2 regions of the Gordonia cholesterolivorans genome follow, and region 2 is predicted to be linked to the other one. Evidence: predicted binding sites of a transcription regulator. Region 2 holds the regulator's gene; the other holds the start of a gene.
The links. Region 2 encodes HspR, which represses chaperone genes until heat shock. Its sites were predicted from a motif close to ANNTGAGTNNNNNNNACTCANNT; they were not measured.
Positions count from the first base shown of each region.

Region 1 (8,787 bases), on a different contig from region 2:
GAGGCGAGCACGTGTCCAACGACATCAAGCACATCAAGTTCCAGAACCCGGACATGTTCTGGGAGATCGCGGCGGACCTCTACTTTCCGCCGTCGTTCGACGAATCCGAGAAGTACCCGACCGTCATCAGCGCGCATCCGATCGGCAGCTGCAAGGAGCAGACCGCGGGCAACATCTACGCCACGCGCCTGGCCGACGAGGGCTACGTGGTCATCGCCTTCGACGCCAGTTTTCAGGGTGAGAGCGGCGGCACCCCACGGCTGATCGAGGATCCGACCCAGCGTGTGGAGGACTTCCGCCGGGTGGTCGACTACCTCACGACGCTCCCCTACGTCGACACCGACCGAATCGGCGCGCTGGGTGTGTGCGGCGGCGGCGGATACGTGCTCGCTTCGGCGCAGAGTGAGAAGCGGATCAAGACAGTTGTCTCGATCACCGGCGTGAACTACGGTCGCATGGTCCGCGAGAACGCGGCGGCAGCCGGCGGCCCGGTGGCCGCGCTCAAACAGATCGCCGAGCAGCGCACCGCCGAGGCCGCGGGAGCCGAGGGCGCGATCAGTGCTGCTCTGCCGCCATCGGCCGAGGCCGCGCAGCAGATCGGCGACATCGACGTCGTCGAGGCCTACGACTACTACTGCACCCCGCGCGGACAGTCCGCGAACGGCAAGGCGATCTTCGACGTCGCACACGGCGCGTCGGCCATGGTGTGGGACGCCTTCGCCTTCGCCGAGACGCTGCTGACCCAGCCGATCATGGTCGTCGTCGGCGACAAGCCCGGAGCATTCGGCGCCTACCGCGACGGATTCGAGATCAACCGCCGCGCGGCGTCCGAGGTCAAGGAACTGGTGGTGCTCCCCGGCGTCTCGCACTACGACCTGTACGACCAGCCGCGGGGTGCGGGTGCGGCATTGGAGAAGGTCATTCCCTTCCTGGCCGCGAACCTCTGATCCATCCGACACGACGGAGGTCCCGCACTCGAAACCCGAGTGCGGGACCTCTGTGCGATTCCGTCGGTACCGCTCAACCGGCGGAACTCAACCGATGAGATTCAACGAGGCTCGGCTCAGCCGACCACGAGGGTCTCACCGTCGCCGCTGACGTCCACCGGGACGGTGTCGCCATCGCGTACCCTGCCGGCCAGCAACGCCTTCGCGAGCTGGTCGCCGATGGCCTGCTGCACCAGGCGACGCAGCGGACGCGCACCGTAGAGCGGATCGAATCCGCGTTCGGCCAGCCATTCCTTGGCCTTCGGCGTCACCTCCAGTTCGAGACGACGCTGGTGCAGACGCTTGGCCAGGTTGTCGAGCTGGATGTCGACGATCCGGACCAACTGCTCGGGCGAGAGGGAGTCGAAGATGACCACATCGTCGAGCCTGTTGATGAACTCCGGCTTGAACGCCGCGCGGACGGCCGCCATCACCTGATCCTTGTCACCGCCGGCGCCCAGGTTGGACGTCAGGATGAGGATGGTGTTGCGGAAGTCCACCGTGCGTCCCTGACCGTCGGTCAACCGCCCCTCGTCGAGCACCTGCAGCAGCACGTCGAAGACGTCCGGGTGAGCCTTCTCGACCTCGTCGAACAGGACCACCGAGTACGGACGACGACGCACCGCCTCGGTCAGCTGGCCACCGGCTTCGTACCCCACGTACCCGGGAGGTGCACCGACGAGCCGCGCGACGCTGTGCTTCTCGCCGTACTCGCTCATGTCGATCCGCACGATCGCTCGTTCGTCGTCGAACATGAACTCGGCCAGGGCCTTCGCCAGCTCGGTCTTGCCGGTTCCGGTGGGACCGAGGAACAGGAACGAGCCCAGCGGACGGTTGGGATCGGCGACGCCCGCGCGAGCGCGCCGGACCGCGTCCGAGACGGCCTTGACCGCCTCGAGCTGACCGATGACTCGCTTGCCCAGCTCGTCCTCCATGCGCAGCAGCTTGGCCGTCTCACCCTCGAGCATCTTGCCCGCGGGCACGCCCGTCCACGCCGAGACCACCTCGGCGACCTGGTCGGGACCGACCTCCTCCTGCAGCATCACGTCCTCGTCGGGATCGGTGCCGCTCTTCTCGATCGCGGCCTCCAACTCCTTCTCGAGGCCGGGGATCCGGCCGTACCGGAGCTCGGCGGCCCTCCCGAGATCACCGTCGCGCTCGGCCCGCTCGGCCTCGCCGCGCAGACGCTCCAGTTCCTCCTTCACATCGCGGACGGCGTCGATGGCGGTCTTCTCCGACTGCCAACGGGCCGACAGCTCGTTGAGCTTCTCGCGGTGATCGGCCAGCTCGCGGCGCAATGCCTCGAGTCGTTCCTTGGACGCGGCGTCGGTCTCCTTCTCCAAGGCGACCTCCTCCACTTCCAGGCGCCGGACGATGCGCTCCACCTCGTCGATCTCGACCGGACGCGAGTCGATCTCCATCCGCAACCGTGACGCGGCCTCGTCGACCAGGTCGATCGCCTTGTCGGGCAGGAACCGCGACGTGATGTAGCGGTCGGAGAGCGTCGCGGCAGCCACCAGAGCCGAGTCGGTGATGCGCACGCCGTGATGCACCTCGTACCGGTCCTTGAGTCCGCGAAGGATGCCGATGGTGTCCTCCACCGACGGCTCACCGACGTACACCTGCTGGAACCGGCGTTCGAGGGCCGCGTCCTTCTCGATGTACTTGCGGTACTCCTCGAGCGTGGTGGCACCGACCAGCCGCAGCTCACCGCGGGCGAGCATCGGCTTGATCATGTTGCCCGCGTCCATCGCGGACTCACCGGTCGCGCCGGCACCGACGATGGTGTGCAACTCGTCGATGAACGTGATGATCTGTCCGTCCGACGCCTTGATCTCGTCGAGGACCGCCTTCAGCCGCTCCTCGAACTCGCCGCGGTACTTGGCGCCCGCGACCATCGAGCCGAGGTCGAGCGAGATGACGGTCTTGCCGCGCAACGATTCCGGGACGTCGCCGGCCACCACGCGCTGGGCCAGACCCTCCACGATGGCGGTCTTGCCGACGCCCGGCTCGCCGATGAGCACCGGGTTGTTCTTGGTACGGCGCGAGAGCACCTGGACCACGCGGCGGATCTCGGAATCACGTCCGATCACCGGGTCGAGCTCGCCCTCGCGGGCACGCTTGGTGAGGTCGGTGGAGTACTTCTCCAGCGACTGGTACGTCGCTTCCGGGTTCTCGCTGGTGACGCGCGCTGTGCCCCGGACGGACACGAACGCGTCACGCAGCGCCTCCGGCGTGGCGCCTGCGCCGGCCAGCAGTCGTGCCGTCTCCGACTCACCGGTGGCCAGCCCGACCATCAAATGTTCGGTCGAGACGTACTCGTCGGAGAGGTCGGTGGCCAGCTTCTGCGCAGCGGTGATCGCCGCGATGGACTCGCGGCTCAGCTGCGGCTGCGCGCTCGCACTCGACACGGTCGGAGCCCGGTCGACGAGGGTCTTGGCCTCGTTCCGGATCCGCACGGGGTCGACGCCGACCGCCTTGAGCAGCGGCGATGCGATGCCGTCGGTCTGCTCGAGGAGTGCGACGAGGATGTGGGCCGGCCGCACGTCGGGGTTGCCCGCCGCGGCCGCGTCTTGGACGGCAGCCTGCAGTGCAGCCTGCGTCTTGGTGGTGGGGGTGAAGCTGTCCACTGACATTCGCCTTTCTGTTGAGCTGTCCGGTTCGGCACTGCCGAACCTAAGTCTACGAGGCTCAGGTTTGCCTCTCGAGTTGTTCAACTATCTGAAAGTTGAGTCCATTCCACTAAACCCCAGGGGTTGTCAGTGATACAGGACACAGGTCGAATGTAGCCCCACCTGCAACTGTCGTCCGACGTCGACGAGTCTTCAACGCCGCGCTTCGACGAACGTTTCGTCCGGAGCACGCATCGCGCTTCCAGCCGCGTCACACCGTCACAAGCTGCACGGCATCTGTGCGTACGCGGAGATGTCGCACACCGACTTGTCGGACAGCTTCCATGCGCCGTCCTTCCACACCCACCGCAGCGGGATATAGCGCGAGCCCGACCCCGGAAGCGTCATCTGCAGTCGGGCGTTCGCCGTGGTGCCGTTCTGCGTCAACGGGCCCACCACCTGGTACCGGAAGCCGGTGTACGAATACTGCTTCACCAGGTACAGCACTTTCGAGATGGGACCGACCGCGCGGGAACCGCCCTCGAGGAGCTTCGCCTTCTGAGCGGACGACGAATTGCCGGACAGCGTCGTCAACTGGCTGTTGAACTCGGCGAGCGTCGGCGGAGTGGGACCGGATCCCTGCGGCTGAGCGGTCGTCGGCGCCTGCTGCCGGGTGGCGACGACGGGGGCTCCGGGTGCGAGTCCTGACTCGTCGGTCGCCGGCGCGTCTTCGGCGACCGGCGCCGACGCGTCGGCCGTGGCCGCCGGGGTCTGCGTTCCGCCCTGGACCGCAGGGGCCTGCTGGGTGTCACCGAGACTGACCACGGTGGCAGGCGATTGCGCAGCAGTCGTGGGAGCGGCACCGCTGAGCATCATGGCGACCACGCCGACCACGACGATCAGGGACGAGATCACGGCAGCCAGACCGGCCGCGGCGATCACCGTCGGCGAATTGACACCGGTACCCGACTGACCTGTTCTCCGACTCATTCTTCCTGCACTCCTGACCGCCCCTGGACAACCGTCTGCCCGGTTGTCCGGTCGCGCACCACCGCGCGACACAATTTAGGCAAGGCTAAACTATGCAGTCGAATGCGGCAACGCCGACCTCTACCGTTCGTGCTGCGCCGCGACGACGCCGTTCTCGTACGCGCAGATGACCAAATGCACGCGGTCGCGGGCATCGAGCTTCGTGAGCAGTCGTCCGATATGAGTCTTGACGGTGGTGATCCCCAGGTGCAGGCGGTCGGCGATCTCACCATTGGACAGTCCTGCGGCGACCAGTTCGAACACGTCCCGCTCGCGGTCGGTGAGACGGTCGAGTTCACCGCTGCGCACCGCCGGCCGCTCCGGCGAGCGCCCGAACTCGGTGATGAGTCGCCTGGTGATCGACGGCGAGAGCAACGCATCACCGCGGGCGACGGTGCGAATCGCTTCCAGCATCTGCTCCGGCGGCGTGTCTTTGAGCAGGAACCCACTGGCCCCGCCGCGGAGCGCGGCGAAGACGTATTCGTCGTCGTCGAACGTGGTGACGATCAGCACTCGGGCCGCGGCGTCGTCCGCGACGATCAGACGGGTGGCCTCGATCCCGTCGATGCCGGGCATCCGGATGTCCATCACCACCACGTCGGGCGCAAGCCGGCGGGCGGCGCGGACCGCCTCGCCTCCGTCCCCGGCTTCACCGACAGCGGTCAGGTCGGACGCCGAGTCGATCAGCAGCCGGAATCCGGCGCGCACGAGCTGTTCGTCGTCCACCACCAGCACGGTGGTCGTGTCCGCGGGATCGTTCACGGCGCGCCCGCCGCGTCCGTCACCCGCACGGGCAGTCGTGCCCGGACAGTGAATCCACCGTCCGGATCTGGACCGGCGACGACGTCCCCGCCGAGGAGTTCGACGCGCTCACCGATTCCGGCGAGGCCGAGCCCGGCGCCGACCGGATCGGCCGGCGCCCCGTGTCCGCCGTCGTCGGACACGGTCAGCAACAGGTGGTCCGGACGGTGGGTGAGCCGGACGGTCACCGCGGCGCCCGGAGCATGCTTGACGGCGTTCGTGACGGCCTCCTGAACGATTCGATATCCGGAGAGTTCCACCGCGGGCGGATACGACCTCGGCGGTCCGTCCTCGACGACACTCACCGAGACCACTCCATCGTCGCTGATCTGCGCCGCGAGCGCGGTGAGGTCGGCCAACCCGGGGGCCGCAGCCGCGTCGCCGGGCGCAGTTTCGCGGATCTCGCGCAACAGTCCGCGGAGATCGGACAGTGCCGAGCGGCCCGCAGTCTCGATGGTCGCGAGTGCGCGGCGTGCCTCCTCGGGCTGCTCGTCGAAGACCACTCGGCCGATCCCGGCACGGACGACGATCATGCTCAGCCCGTGCGAGACGACATCGTGGACCTCGCGCGAGAGGCGGAGGTGGTCCTCGGCTCGCAATCGACGCTGCCGCTCCAGCGCCGACAGCCGTTCCTGTTCCCGCACCCGAGCCTGGAACTTCCGTCGGCTCCGCGTCGCGTCGCCGATGATCCAGGCCGGAACAGCGAGAAGCAGGTGAACCGCGTCCTGCTCGATCTCGGGGTGCAGCGAGAAGGCGACCGCTCCGCCGAGCGAGACGGCCAGCACCGCGCCCGCAGTGACCACCGCCGACATCCGACGCGCGCAGCGGTCCGCAACCGTGTAGACGGCGATCGGGAACACAAGCCCGGCATCGGATACGAACGGCGTGAACTGCACGCGTAACAGCATCGCGGCCACCGACACCGCGGTGATCACGCACAGAACCGCGACGGGGCGTCGCCGTCGAAGTATCAGCGGAGCCGCGGCCAGCGCCCCGAACGCGGCTTGCGCGGCCGGAGACCCGTGACGGTCGACCACCCCGAGCAGCAGTGGCCCGGTGAACAGCGCGAAGCACGTGATTGCGATCGTCAGATCCACCAGCATCGCGAATCCGCCGGCGCCCAATCGGTTCTCGATTCGAACGTGCCACGGCGGTCGCGCCGACGGCACTGTCGACGGATGCACGGGATCTGCCATGTCTCTAAATCTAGAAAGGATGAGGCTCCGGCCGCGTCATTCCGGAGTCCTCGCCTGACGTCCTCCCCCGGTACCACCCCGGCCAGCGGATCGTCTCGGAGTACCGCCGAGAATCCGGCTCGTCAGCCGACGACAGCCGAGACCGCCGGCGGCACCGTTGAGTCATGAGCACTTCCACTTCACGTCCCTGCAGCAGTCGTTCCCACATCTCGTCCATCTCGTCGCTGTCGGCAGCCCTGTTCGGTTCCGCTTTCGTGGCGGGACTGATTCACGGTGCACTCCTCTACGCCGGGCGCTCGCCCGTCCACGAGCAGCACCAGGCCGGTACATCGGCGTGGTGGCAACACGCGGTACTGGCCGGACTCGCGGCCGCTCTCGCGATGGCCGTCGGCATCCATCGCCGTCGCACGGGTCGCCGCGGACCGGTCGTTCTGCTGCCTCTCGGACGACGGGCGGCTCTTCGTGTCCGCCGCACGCTCAGAGCCGCAGCCGCGGGGCAGAGCCGTTGGCGCCTCGCGGCCGCCCTCCCGCCCACCGCACTGCTCGTGTTCTGCGTATACCGCGCCGGCGTCCAGGTCATCGGCGGGCTCGACCCGAACTTCACGGTCAACGCCTGGGGCGGACCCGGTTACATCGGCGCGATGGCGTGCCACTACCTGGACGCAGCACTCCTGATGGCGTCCGCCGCGTTGCTGCTGGACATGATCCTGCTCCCGGCAGACGACGGTGCGGTCCGTACCGGTCACACCGCGTCGCGTTCACGGGGCACCGCCGCGGGAACCGGGGGACGACCGGACAGGACTCCGTACATCGTCCTACCGTGCCAGTCGGTGGTCGCGAAGGGCTCGGCCGCCCAACCCGCCACGAACCAGTCCCGCAATTCCGGCGAGCCGGTCCAGGCGTAGAAGGGCCTGTCGCGCTCGGCGCAGTATCGTTCGACGACCCGCATCATGTCGATGAGCGTGCGACCGCCGCGTCCCCCGGGTTCGACCGTGGTGAGGGTGCAGTTGACCGCGTCCTCGACCGGCGACCACAGCGGCGGCTGTGTCCAGAGCTCGGCCAACCTCTCGCGCAGACCCGGTGTACGTGCCGCCACCTCGACGTCCGCGGGAGTGAGCGGCGGCTCACCGTCTGGCGACAGATCGACGTCGTGCGGCTGCCAGACGAGTACTCCGACCAGCCGCCCGTCGCTGCGGGCGCCCGTGACACACCCGACTCTCAGCAACGGACGAAGGAGCAGGCGAGCGAGCCACTCCCGCTTGTCCGAATCGCCGACGTGCTCGCCCAGCAACCACTGGTAGAGCGGAATCTCCCGGATCCCGTGGGCGGCGAGCCGCACGGCCTCGGTCAGGTCGGTGTCATCAAGGGTGACGATCTCGGTCATTCATGCGGTCCCATCGCTGCGATCCGGTGCTCGACCGCACCGGGTGCCGGAAGAAAGCCGAGAGGCCGCTTCGCAATGAGCGAAGCGACCTCTCGTCGAATCGAGCTACGTCGTCTCGAACTACGGCGTCGCCGGGGTGTCTCCACCGCTGCTGCCGCCGCTGGAACCGAGAGCGTCCAGGATCGGGGTCAAGAAGTCGATTTCGAGGCGAAGCGGGCCGTCTGCCATTTTCTACTCTTTTCTCTATCGGGGAGGTCGTCCGATCAGTTGTCAACCGAACGCGTTAATCACGTTGCGCCGTCGTGTCAGATCCATCACAGAATGACGGATTTTCGTTACAAAACCGTTATCTGGACAGTTGTCGGCGTTCGCCGTGAATACCCGGCCCGACCAGGGGTTATGGGAGAAATCGGCGAATTTCGAGCTCTGGGCTCACTTGTTGTCCGCGAACCGCTCCACGGCCCGCCTCGGACCCGCGACGATCAACACATCGTCCTCATGAACCACGGTGTCGACGCCGGCGAACTCGAACGCGCCGTCGCCCTTCTTGATCGCGACGATGGTGACGCCGTAGGTGCTCCGCACTCGGCTCGACTTGAGATCAAGACCGACGAGGTCGCGCGGTACCGACGACTTCCCCATCGCGAACTCGTGGTCGAACTCCGCGTAGTCGAGCAGCCGTCGATCGATGACGAGATGCGCGACTCGCTCGCCCATCTCGTGCTCCGGCAGCACGACGTGATGGGCGCCGACGCGAGTGAGGATGCTCCCGTGCTGAC
Region 1 covers NZ_BAAARB010000011.1:93,263-102,049, forward strand. The annotation lists gene ABFX36_RS11620 (alpha/beta hydrolase) at 12-947, shown strand; gene clpB (ATP-dependent chaperone ClpB) at 1,064-3,616, opposite strand; gene ABFX36_RS11630 (MTB12 C-terminal domain-containing protein) at 3,878-4,588, opposite strand; gene ABFX36_RS11635 (response regulator) at 4,709-5,389, opposite strand; gene ABFX36_RS11640 (sensor histidine kinase) at 5,386-6,624, opposite strand; gene ABFX36_RS11645 (hypothetical protein) at 7,367-8,008, opposite strand; gene ABFX36_RS11650 (potassium channel family protein) at 8,441-8,787, opposite strand, start outside.
Region 1: a site for HspR is predicted at 3,713-3,735, ahead of clpB (ATP-dependent chaperone ClpB). Genes of this name have one in related genera too.

Region 2 (8,787 bases):
GATGAAGCTGAAGCGCGACGCCGAGGCCTACCTGGGTGAGGACGTCACCGACGCGGTCATCACCGTGCCGGCGTACTTCAACGACTCGCAGCGTCAGGCCACCAAGGAGGCCGGCCAGATCGCGGGCCTCAACGTTCTGCGCATCGTCAACGAGCCCACCGCGGCCGCTCTGGCCTACGGTCTCGACAAGGGCGAGAAGGAACAGACCATCCTGGTCTTCGACCTCGGTGGCGGCACCTTCGACGTCTCGCTGCTCGAGATCGGCGACGGAGTCGTCGAGGTCCGTGCCACGTCGGGCGACAACAACCTCGGTGGTGACGACTGGGACGAGCGCATCGTCGAATGGCTCGTCGACAAGTTCAAGGCCAGCTCGGGTATCGACCTGACCAAGGACAAGATGGCCATGCAGCGTCTGCGCGAGGCCGCTGAGAAGGCGAAGATCGAACTCTCGTCCTCGCAGAGCACCTCGATCAACCTGCCGTACATCACCGTCGACGCCGACAAGAACCCGCTCTTCCTCGACGAGCAGCTCTCGCGCGCTGAGTTCCAGCGCATCACGAGCGACCTGCTCGAGCGCACCCGGACTCCGTTCCAGGCCGTCATCAAGGACGCGGGCATCGCGGTCAGCGACATCGACCACGTGGTGCTCGTCGGCGGTTCCACCCGCATGCCTGCCGTGACCGACCTGGTCAAGGAGCTCACCGGTGGTCAGGAGCCCAACAAGGGCGTCAACCCGGACGAGGTCGTCGCCGTCGGCGCCGCCCTGCAGGCCGGCGTCCTGCGCGGCGAGGTCAAGGACGTGCTGCTGCTCGACGTGACCCCGCTGTCCCTCGGCATCGAGACCAAGGGCGGCGTGATGCACAAGCTGATCGAGCGCAACACCACCATTCCGACCAAGCGGTCGGAGACCTACACCACCGCTGAGGACAACCAGCCGTCGGTGCAGATCCAGGTGTACCAGGGTGAGCGCGAGATCGCCTCGCACAACAAGCTGCTCGGATCGTTCGAGCTCGGCGGCATCGCGCCTGCACCGCAGGGCGTTCCGCAGATCGAGGTCACCTTCGACATCGACGCGAACGGCATCGTTCACGTCACCGCGAAGGACAAGGGCACCGGCAAGGAGAACAGCATCCGCATCCAGGACGGCTCGGGTCTGTCGAAGGACGAGATCGACCGGATGATCAAGGACGCCGAGGCTCACGCCGAAGAGGACCGCGTCCGCCGCGAGGAGGCCGAGACCCGCAACCAGGCGGAGTCGCTGGTCAACCAGACCGAGAAGTTCCTCAAGGAGAACGAGGACAAGGTCCCCGCCGACGTCAAGGACAAGGTCAACGCGGCCATCACCGGAGCCAACGAGGCGCTGAAGGGCACCGACACCGGCGCCATCCGCAGCGCGATCGAGAAGCTGTCGGAGGAGTCGCAGGCCATGGGCCAGGCGATCTACGCGGCGGCTCAGGCCGAGGGCGAGGCCGGTGCGACCACCGGTGACGCCGGAGCCGACGACGTCGTCGACGCCGAGGTCGTGGACGATCCCGCCGAAGGTGAGAACAAGTGACAGCCGGTAACAACGCCGGGGAGAACACCGCCGAAGAGCCGGTGACGGTGACCGACAACCGCCGCGTCGACCCGGAGACGGGTGAGGTGCGCGACGGCGCGGGAACCCAGCAGGCTGAAGCCGCCGCGGACGACGCGGCGGCCCAGCCGGCCGGCGACCAGGCCACCCCGGCCGATGCGCAGGTGGCGGAGCTGACCGAGGCCCTGCAGCGGGAGCGCGCGCAGTTCGCGAACTTCCGTCGCCGCAGTGCCGAGGAGCAGCTGCAGGCCGTCGACCGCGGTAAGCAGATCCTCGTGGAGAAGCTGCTGCCCATCCTCGACGACCTCGACCGCGCCCGGGACCACGGAGACCTCGACGAGGGCCCGCTGCGGGCGTTCGCCGACAAGCTGGTCGACGTTCTCTCGGGTGAGAAGCTGGCGAAGTTCGCGGAGCCGGGCGAGGAATTCGACCCGGAACTCCACGAAGCCATTCAGAATGATGGCAGCGGGGACACCCCTGTCATCGGCAACGTCTTCCGGACGGGCTACCGCCTGGGAGACAAGGTGATCCGTCACGCCATGGTGACGGTCACCGACCCGGCGCCGAGCGACGCTGCGCCGGAGCAGTGATGCGAGCGCGGGGTCGCCGTTGCACGGCGGCCCCGCGGCCCCACTGCCACCGTGTGTCCGAACAGGAGCGACACATGACAACCACAGACTTTTCAAGGAGGTGACGCCTGATGGCTCCCCAGCGTGAATGGCTGGAACGCGATTTCTACGCAGACCTCGGCGTTTCTTCCGACGCCAGTGCCGACCAGATCAAGAAGGCTTACCGGAAGCTCGCCCGTGAGTTGCACCCGGACGCCAACCCGGGCGACACGGCGGCCGAAGAACGCTTCAAGAGAGTGTCGGAGGCGCACAGCGTGCTCTCCGACGAGACCAAGCGCCGCGAATACGACGAGGCCCGGACCCTGATGGCCAGCGGCCGGTTCCGCGGCGGCAACGGTTTCGGCGGCGGAACGCCGGGCGGTGCCGGCGGATTCGACTTCGGCGACCTGTTCGGCGCGGCCGGCGGTGCGGGCGGGGGCGGTGGCCTCGGCGACATGCTCGGCGACCTGCTGGGCGGACGCGGCGGCGGCTTCGGCGGGTCGGCCGGCGGACCCCGCCAACGGCGCGGCAACGATCTCGAGACCGAGACCACCCTCGCATTCCGCGACGCGGTGCAGGGCACCACCGTGACGCTGCGCGTCACCAGCCCGTCGCCGTGCACCAAGTGCCACGGCAGCGGCGCACGGCCGGGCAGCAGCCCGCGCACGTGCCCCACCTGCAACGGCACCGCCTTCGTCACCCGCAACCAGGGGCACTTCGGATTCTCCGAACCCTGCCCCGACTGCCAGGGCACCGGCACCAAGATCGACGATCCGTGCCCGGACTGCCAGGGCACCGGCATCACCGTGCGCCCGCGGACCATCAACGTCCGCGTCCCGCAGGGCGTGGAGGACGGTCAGCGGATCCGGCTCGCCGGGCAGGGCGAGGCCGGGATGCGCGGCGCGCCGTCCGGCGACCTGTACGTGACCGTGCACGTGATGGCCGACAAGGTGTTCACCCGCAGCGGCAACGACCTCAAGGTCTCACTGCCGGTGTCCATCTCGGAGCTGATTCTCGGAGCGACCATCTCGGTTCCGACGCTCGACGGTTCCGTCGGCGTCAAGATCCCGGCGGGCACCTCCGACGGACGGACCCTGCGGCTGAAGGGCCGCGGTGTGCCGAAGCGATCCGGCGGATCCGGTGATCTGCTGGTGACGGTGAAGGTCGCGGTGCCGACCAAGCTCGACGACGCGGCGACCGAAGCGATGAAGAAGTATGCGGAGGCCGAACGGGCCAGTGGATTCGACCCCCGCGCAGGATGGGGGCGGTGATGACCCATGGCAGTCGACGATCGAGGAGACCAGTCGCGCAATGACGACGTCGGCGACGCCGCCACGTTCATGATCTCGGTGGCGGCGGAGCTGGCCGGCATGCACGCCCAGACCCTCCGGACCTACGATCGGCTGGGTCTGGTGACCCCGCAGCGCACGCGCGGCGGCGGGCGTCGCTACTCCAACCGCGACGTCGAGATGCTTCGCGAGATCCAGCGGTTGTCGCAGGACGAGGGCGTGAACCTCGCGGGGATCAAACGGATCATCGAACTCAGCGACGAGGTGGAGGCCCTGCGCCGACGGGTCAGTGACCTGACTCGGCAGATGGAGTCGGCGTCGCGGGCACGTCACGGAGAACTGGTTCCGGTGCCCCGCACCAACGCCCTCGTGGTGTGGCAGCCGCGGGGAAAACGGAGCCGCTGACGCGGTAGCACCACGACGCGATAGAGCCACAAGGCCGCCGACTGCCGTCGGCGGCCTTGCCCGTTTCGGTTCCACTATCCTCGGCGGCGTGTGCCCCGAGCACCCACCGTCTATCGAGAGGTCCCCATGAATCTGATCCACGCCGCAGGCCGCGCCCTCACCGGCATCCCGTACATGATCCTGGGCTACGACGCCGCCACGGCGCCGGGTGCCCGTGTCGAGGCCGCGTCGCCGCTGCTCGACAAGGTCCGGACCGTGATCCCGCTGCCGACCGACAACGAGACGATCGTCCGGGCCAACGGTGCCGCCCAGGTGCTGGGCGGCGCGATGATCGCCACCGGTCTCGGTGCACGGCCCGGTGCGGTCCTGCTGGCGGCGTCGCTGGTTCCGACCACCTTCGCCGGGCACGCCTTCTGGGAGATCGACGATCCGATGCAGCACAAGATGCAGCAGATCCAGTTCCTGAAGAACGTGTCGATGCTCGGCGGTGCGTTGGCCGTGCTGGTCGCGTCCCGGCATCAGTCGTAGGCAATGCCCGGTCCCGGGCGGTCAGTTCAGCGGGTCGTGCTGGATCGCGTCGGGATCCACGCCGGCGGCCCGTAGTCGCAGCGCGGTGTGGAAGACCATCGGGGCCGGGCCGGACAGCAGCACCTGGCGGCCCCGCCAGTCGGCGTACGTCGCGGCCACCTCGCCGACGCGGCCGTAGCGCACTTCGAGCCCCCAGCCGCGCGGATCGGTGCCGCCGGTGAGCCACCACGGGTCCTCGGTGTTCTCCGTGACGGCGGTGACGCGCAGCCACGGATTCGCGCCGGCCAGCTGTGCGAGCACGCCGAGCTCGTACAGTTCGCCGGGATTCTGTGTTCCGTAGAAGAGGTGGACCGGAGCCGGCTCGCCGAAGCGGGCGTGGTCGATCAGCAGCGCGCGCAGGGGAGCGAGCCCGGTACCGCCGGCGATCAGCAGCGCCGGTCGCGCCGGATCGATGTGCATGGTGCCGTGGCGCTGTGCGAAGGTCCACACGTCTCCGACCGCGGTGTCTCGCACGATGGAGCCGCTGACCCGGCCGCCCGGCACGGCTCGGACGTGGAACTCCAACTCGCCCTGCGGGTTCGAGGGAATGGCCGGGGAGAAGTTGCGCCAGGTCCGGGGCCACTGCGGGATCTGCGTCTCGAGGTACTGGCCGGCGGCGTACGGCGGATGCGGTCCATCGGCGATCAGCCGGATCACGGCCCGCTCGCGCGTGATCCGGAACTTCTGCACCACGCGGGCGTGCCAGCGCGGGGGACCCTCGGCGCTTTCCGCGGCGCCGCGCATCACACCGGTGGTCAGGAGCATCGCCTGCCCGACGGTCTCCTCCACCTCCGGCGTCCAGCGGTTGCCGAAGGCGAACTGGAACTCCGACATCAGGGCGTCGTAGATCAGCCAGTAGTGCTCGCTGACGACGCCGAACTTGCGGTGGTCGCGGCCCAGCTGCGCGAGGAACTCAACCAGCTCGCCGTGGCCGTCCGGTGCCCCGATCGCGTCGAGCACGTGGTCGATCACATCCACGAATGAGGCTCGGAGAGTGCCCATCTCGGCCGGAAACAACTCTCGGAGGCTGGGCCGCATCGCGAACAGCCGGGCGAAGACGCTGCTCGCGAAACGGTCGGGATCGCTCGCCAGGAGTGCCCGGGTCTGCGCCAGGATCGGCTGCTCGGGCTGAGTCACGCTTCCTGCTCGCTTTCCGCGTCGTCGCTGGTGTTCACGGGCCGCCCGGTGCCGGGCGTGGTCCACTGTAGTCGGCGTGACCGACTGGCCCCGATATTGTTCGGCGTGCCGCTTGTGGGTTGTGGCACGCTAGCGGTGTGACGATGCTCGGTGGACTGCTCCCTGGAATCGTCGACGCGCACGTCCACTACTTCAACCCCACCCGGTCGTCATGGGCGCTCGCCCGCTTCGCGCGGCTGTCGGCGCCCCGGCTGCGACGGTTCGTGCCCACGCCGGCCCTCTCGCTCGCCGCCCGCGTGGGCACCAGCGCCGACCGCCTGTACGGTCTCGATTCGAGCATCCTGACCTCAGCCTACGAACCGGCGCAGTATTCCAGCGACGCCGTCGCACTGCTCTCCATCGCGGGCGTCGGTGTGGAGAGCGTGGTTCAAGTGGAGTCGCACTGGCGGCCGGCGAGGGACCCCGAGTCGCTGATGAACTCGTCGTTCGACGAGCTGAAGTACCTCACGGCGCTTCCGCACGGTCAGAAGGGTCCGGCGCTCGGCGCCACGGTCACGGCAGCCGACCCGCGACATCCCCTGTTCGGCGCCGCCCTCGACCGTCAGCTCGCGTACTCCGACCGCGTTCGCGCCATCCGGTTCAAGTGGGCGCGGCACGCCGATCCCGAACTGCCGGACTGGTGCGACGAACCGGATGTGGTCGCTTCGACGAGCTTCCTCAAGGGCTTCGAGGAGCTCGCCGAACGTGATCTGGCGTTCGTCTCGGTGGCCTACTCCCATCAGCTCGGGCAGCTGGACATGCTCGCCCGGCGGTTCCCCGACACCACGATCATCGTCGAGCACATGGGGATGCCCGCGGGTGCGTTCGGACCGGTCGGCGCGCAGACCGGCATGACGGCTGCCGCGCGTGCCGAGATCCTGAGTCTGTGGCGCGAACGCACCGCCATGATCGCGAATCGGCCGAACGTGGTGGTCAAGGTCTCGGGACTGGGCCTCGCGCTCCTCGGCTACGGCCGGGAGACGTCGGGCACCATCGCCAGCCGAGCGGTACTGGCCGACATGGCCGGGCCGCTGGTACTGCATCTGGTCGACCGGTTCGGTCCCGACCGCGTGATCTTCGGCTCCGACTCCCCGGTCGACCGCCCCAACTCGCCGATCGGCATGACGGTCGGCGCACTGCTCGACGTCCTCGGCGACCGCGGCGACCACCTGTTGACGCAGCTCTTCGCGGGGAACGCCAAGCGCATCTACCGATTCTGAGACGTCAGCCGGCGCGTCGACGAGGTGCCGAAGGGTGTGCCGCCGGATAGAACGTGTTCTAGAGTCGGGGGCGAGATCGCACCTGAGAGAGGTATTCGTGGGCAAGTATGTGGTGACCGGCGCGGCGTCGGGAATGGGACACGAAGTGGCGCGACGCCTGCGGGCGGACGGGCACGAGGTGATCGGCGTCGACCTCGCGGACGCCGACGTGGAGGCGGACCTCTCGACGAGCGCAGGCCGGGCACATGCGGTTCGCGCGATCATGACCCGGGCCGGCGGCAGGCTCGACGGCGCCGTGTTCGCCGCCGGGGTGGGCGCGCTGCGCGGCAAGGAACGGCTGACCGTCGAGGTCAACGTGCTCGGCGTCACCGAACTCCTGATGGGTCTGCAACCCGAACTGGCCGCGGCCGACAAAGCCAAGGTGGTGGTGTTCGGGTCCAATTCGACGACGTCGACGCCGTTTGTGCCGCGCCGGGCCGTCAGACTGCTGGAGGCAGGCGAGACCGAGAGAGCCGTGCGCATCGTGCGCCGGATGGGGCCGCTGTCGGGACCCGCGGCGTACGCGGCGTCGAAGATCGCGGTGAGCCGCTGGTGCCGGCGGCACGCGGTGTCCGATCAGTGGGCCGCCGCGGGTATCCGCATCAACGTCATCGCTCCGGGGCCGGTGCTCACGCCTCTGCTGCGCAAACAGCTCGCCAGTTCGACGGCCGCTCAGGTGCGCTCGTACCCGGTGCCGGTGCGTGAGTACGGCACGCCCGAGCAGATCGCCGACTGGGTGATGATCATGCTCTCGCCCGCGGCCGACTTCATGACCGGTTCGGTGGTCACCGTCGACGGCGGCACCGAGGCGCTGCTGCGGACCGACGACTGGCCCGCCCGTCTGCCGCTGCGGCGCGTCCCGCGGATGCTGTCGGCGTTGCGCAACGCACCGAGGAAGGGGCGGGTCGCGGACTACTCCGACGTCTGATCGGCCTTGCGCGGAAGACTGAGAGTGCGGTCGACGATGCGGCGCATCGCCCATTCGAACTCTTCGGGGCCGGCATCCGAGCACTGGTAGCCCACCAGGACCATCAGCGAATGCGCGGCGATCTGCTCGGGCTCGTCGGGGTCGGCGATCAGGTCGCCGACGAACTCGGCGACGGCCTCGCGCCGGGTCCGGTCCACCTCTCGCACCGCGGCGGCGACGTCGGGGTCTTTCGACGACCAGACGCGCAGCGCCCGTTCGGTGTGGTGCGGCAGATTCCGCGACGCCTCGACCACTGCGAGTATCCGGTCCACCGGGCTGCCGATGGTGCGCAGCTGTGCCACCACGTTGGCCGTCGCTTCGGTCTTCCAGTGCTCGATGAGCGCGGTCTCGAAGTCCCTCCAGCTCTTGAACGAGTGGTAGAAGCCACCGGTGGTGAGACCGGTCTCCGCGCACACCGTCGACTGTTTGAAGCCGCCGTAGCCGTCGCGGGCGAGGACGCGCAGGCCGGCGTCGAGGAACCGGGAACGGAGCGGGTCGAGCGCGGACGGTGATTCGGACATGGCCCGATTGTCGCACGTCGCCGGTGCCCTACAGTCGTGGTGACCTCGGCCGTACGACGGCCGCACCCGCAGGCGAAGGGAACCGCAGCGATGATCTCCGACCACCGAGGCCAGGTATTCACCACAGTCGAGGACCTGGTGGAGGCGATGCTGTCGTCACGGCCGCCGGTGGTGCTCGACGTGCGCTGGCAACTCGGCGACGACGCCGGCCACGACCACTACCGGGCCGGGCACGTGCCGGGCGCGGTGTACGTCGACCTCGACACCGAACTGGCGGCACCGCCCTCGCCTGCCGCGGGCCGACACCCGCTGCCCGACCTCGCCGACCTGCAGGCCGCGGCCCGTCGGTGGGGCATCGACGTCGGGTCCCGGGTGGTGGTGTACGACGACTGGGAGGGCAAGGCGGCGGCGCGCGCCTGGTG
Region 2 covers NZ_BAAARB010000027.1:21,409-30,195, forward strand. The annotation lists gene dnaK (molecular chaperone DnaK) at 1-1,555, shown strand, start outside; gene grpE (nucleotide exchange factor GrpE) at 1,552-2,163, shown strand; gene dnaJ (molecular chaperone DnaJ) at 2,274-3,452, shown strand; gene ABFX36_RS17555 (heat shock protein transcriptional repressor HspR) at 3,459-3,875, shown strand; gene ABFX36_RS17560 (DoxX family protein) at 4,002-4,403, shown strand; gene ABFX36_RS17565 (FAD-binding oxidoreductase) at 4,425-5,579, opposite strand; gene ABFX36_RS17570 (amidohydrolase family protein) at 5,723-6,838, shown strand; gene ABFX36_RS17575 (SDR family oxidoreductase) at 6,936-7,805, shown strand; gene ABFX36_RS17580 (TetR/AcrR family transcriptional regulator) at 7,790-8,365, opposite strand; gene ABFX36_RS17585 (sulfurtransferase) at 8,456-8,787, shown strand, end outside.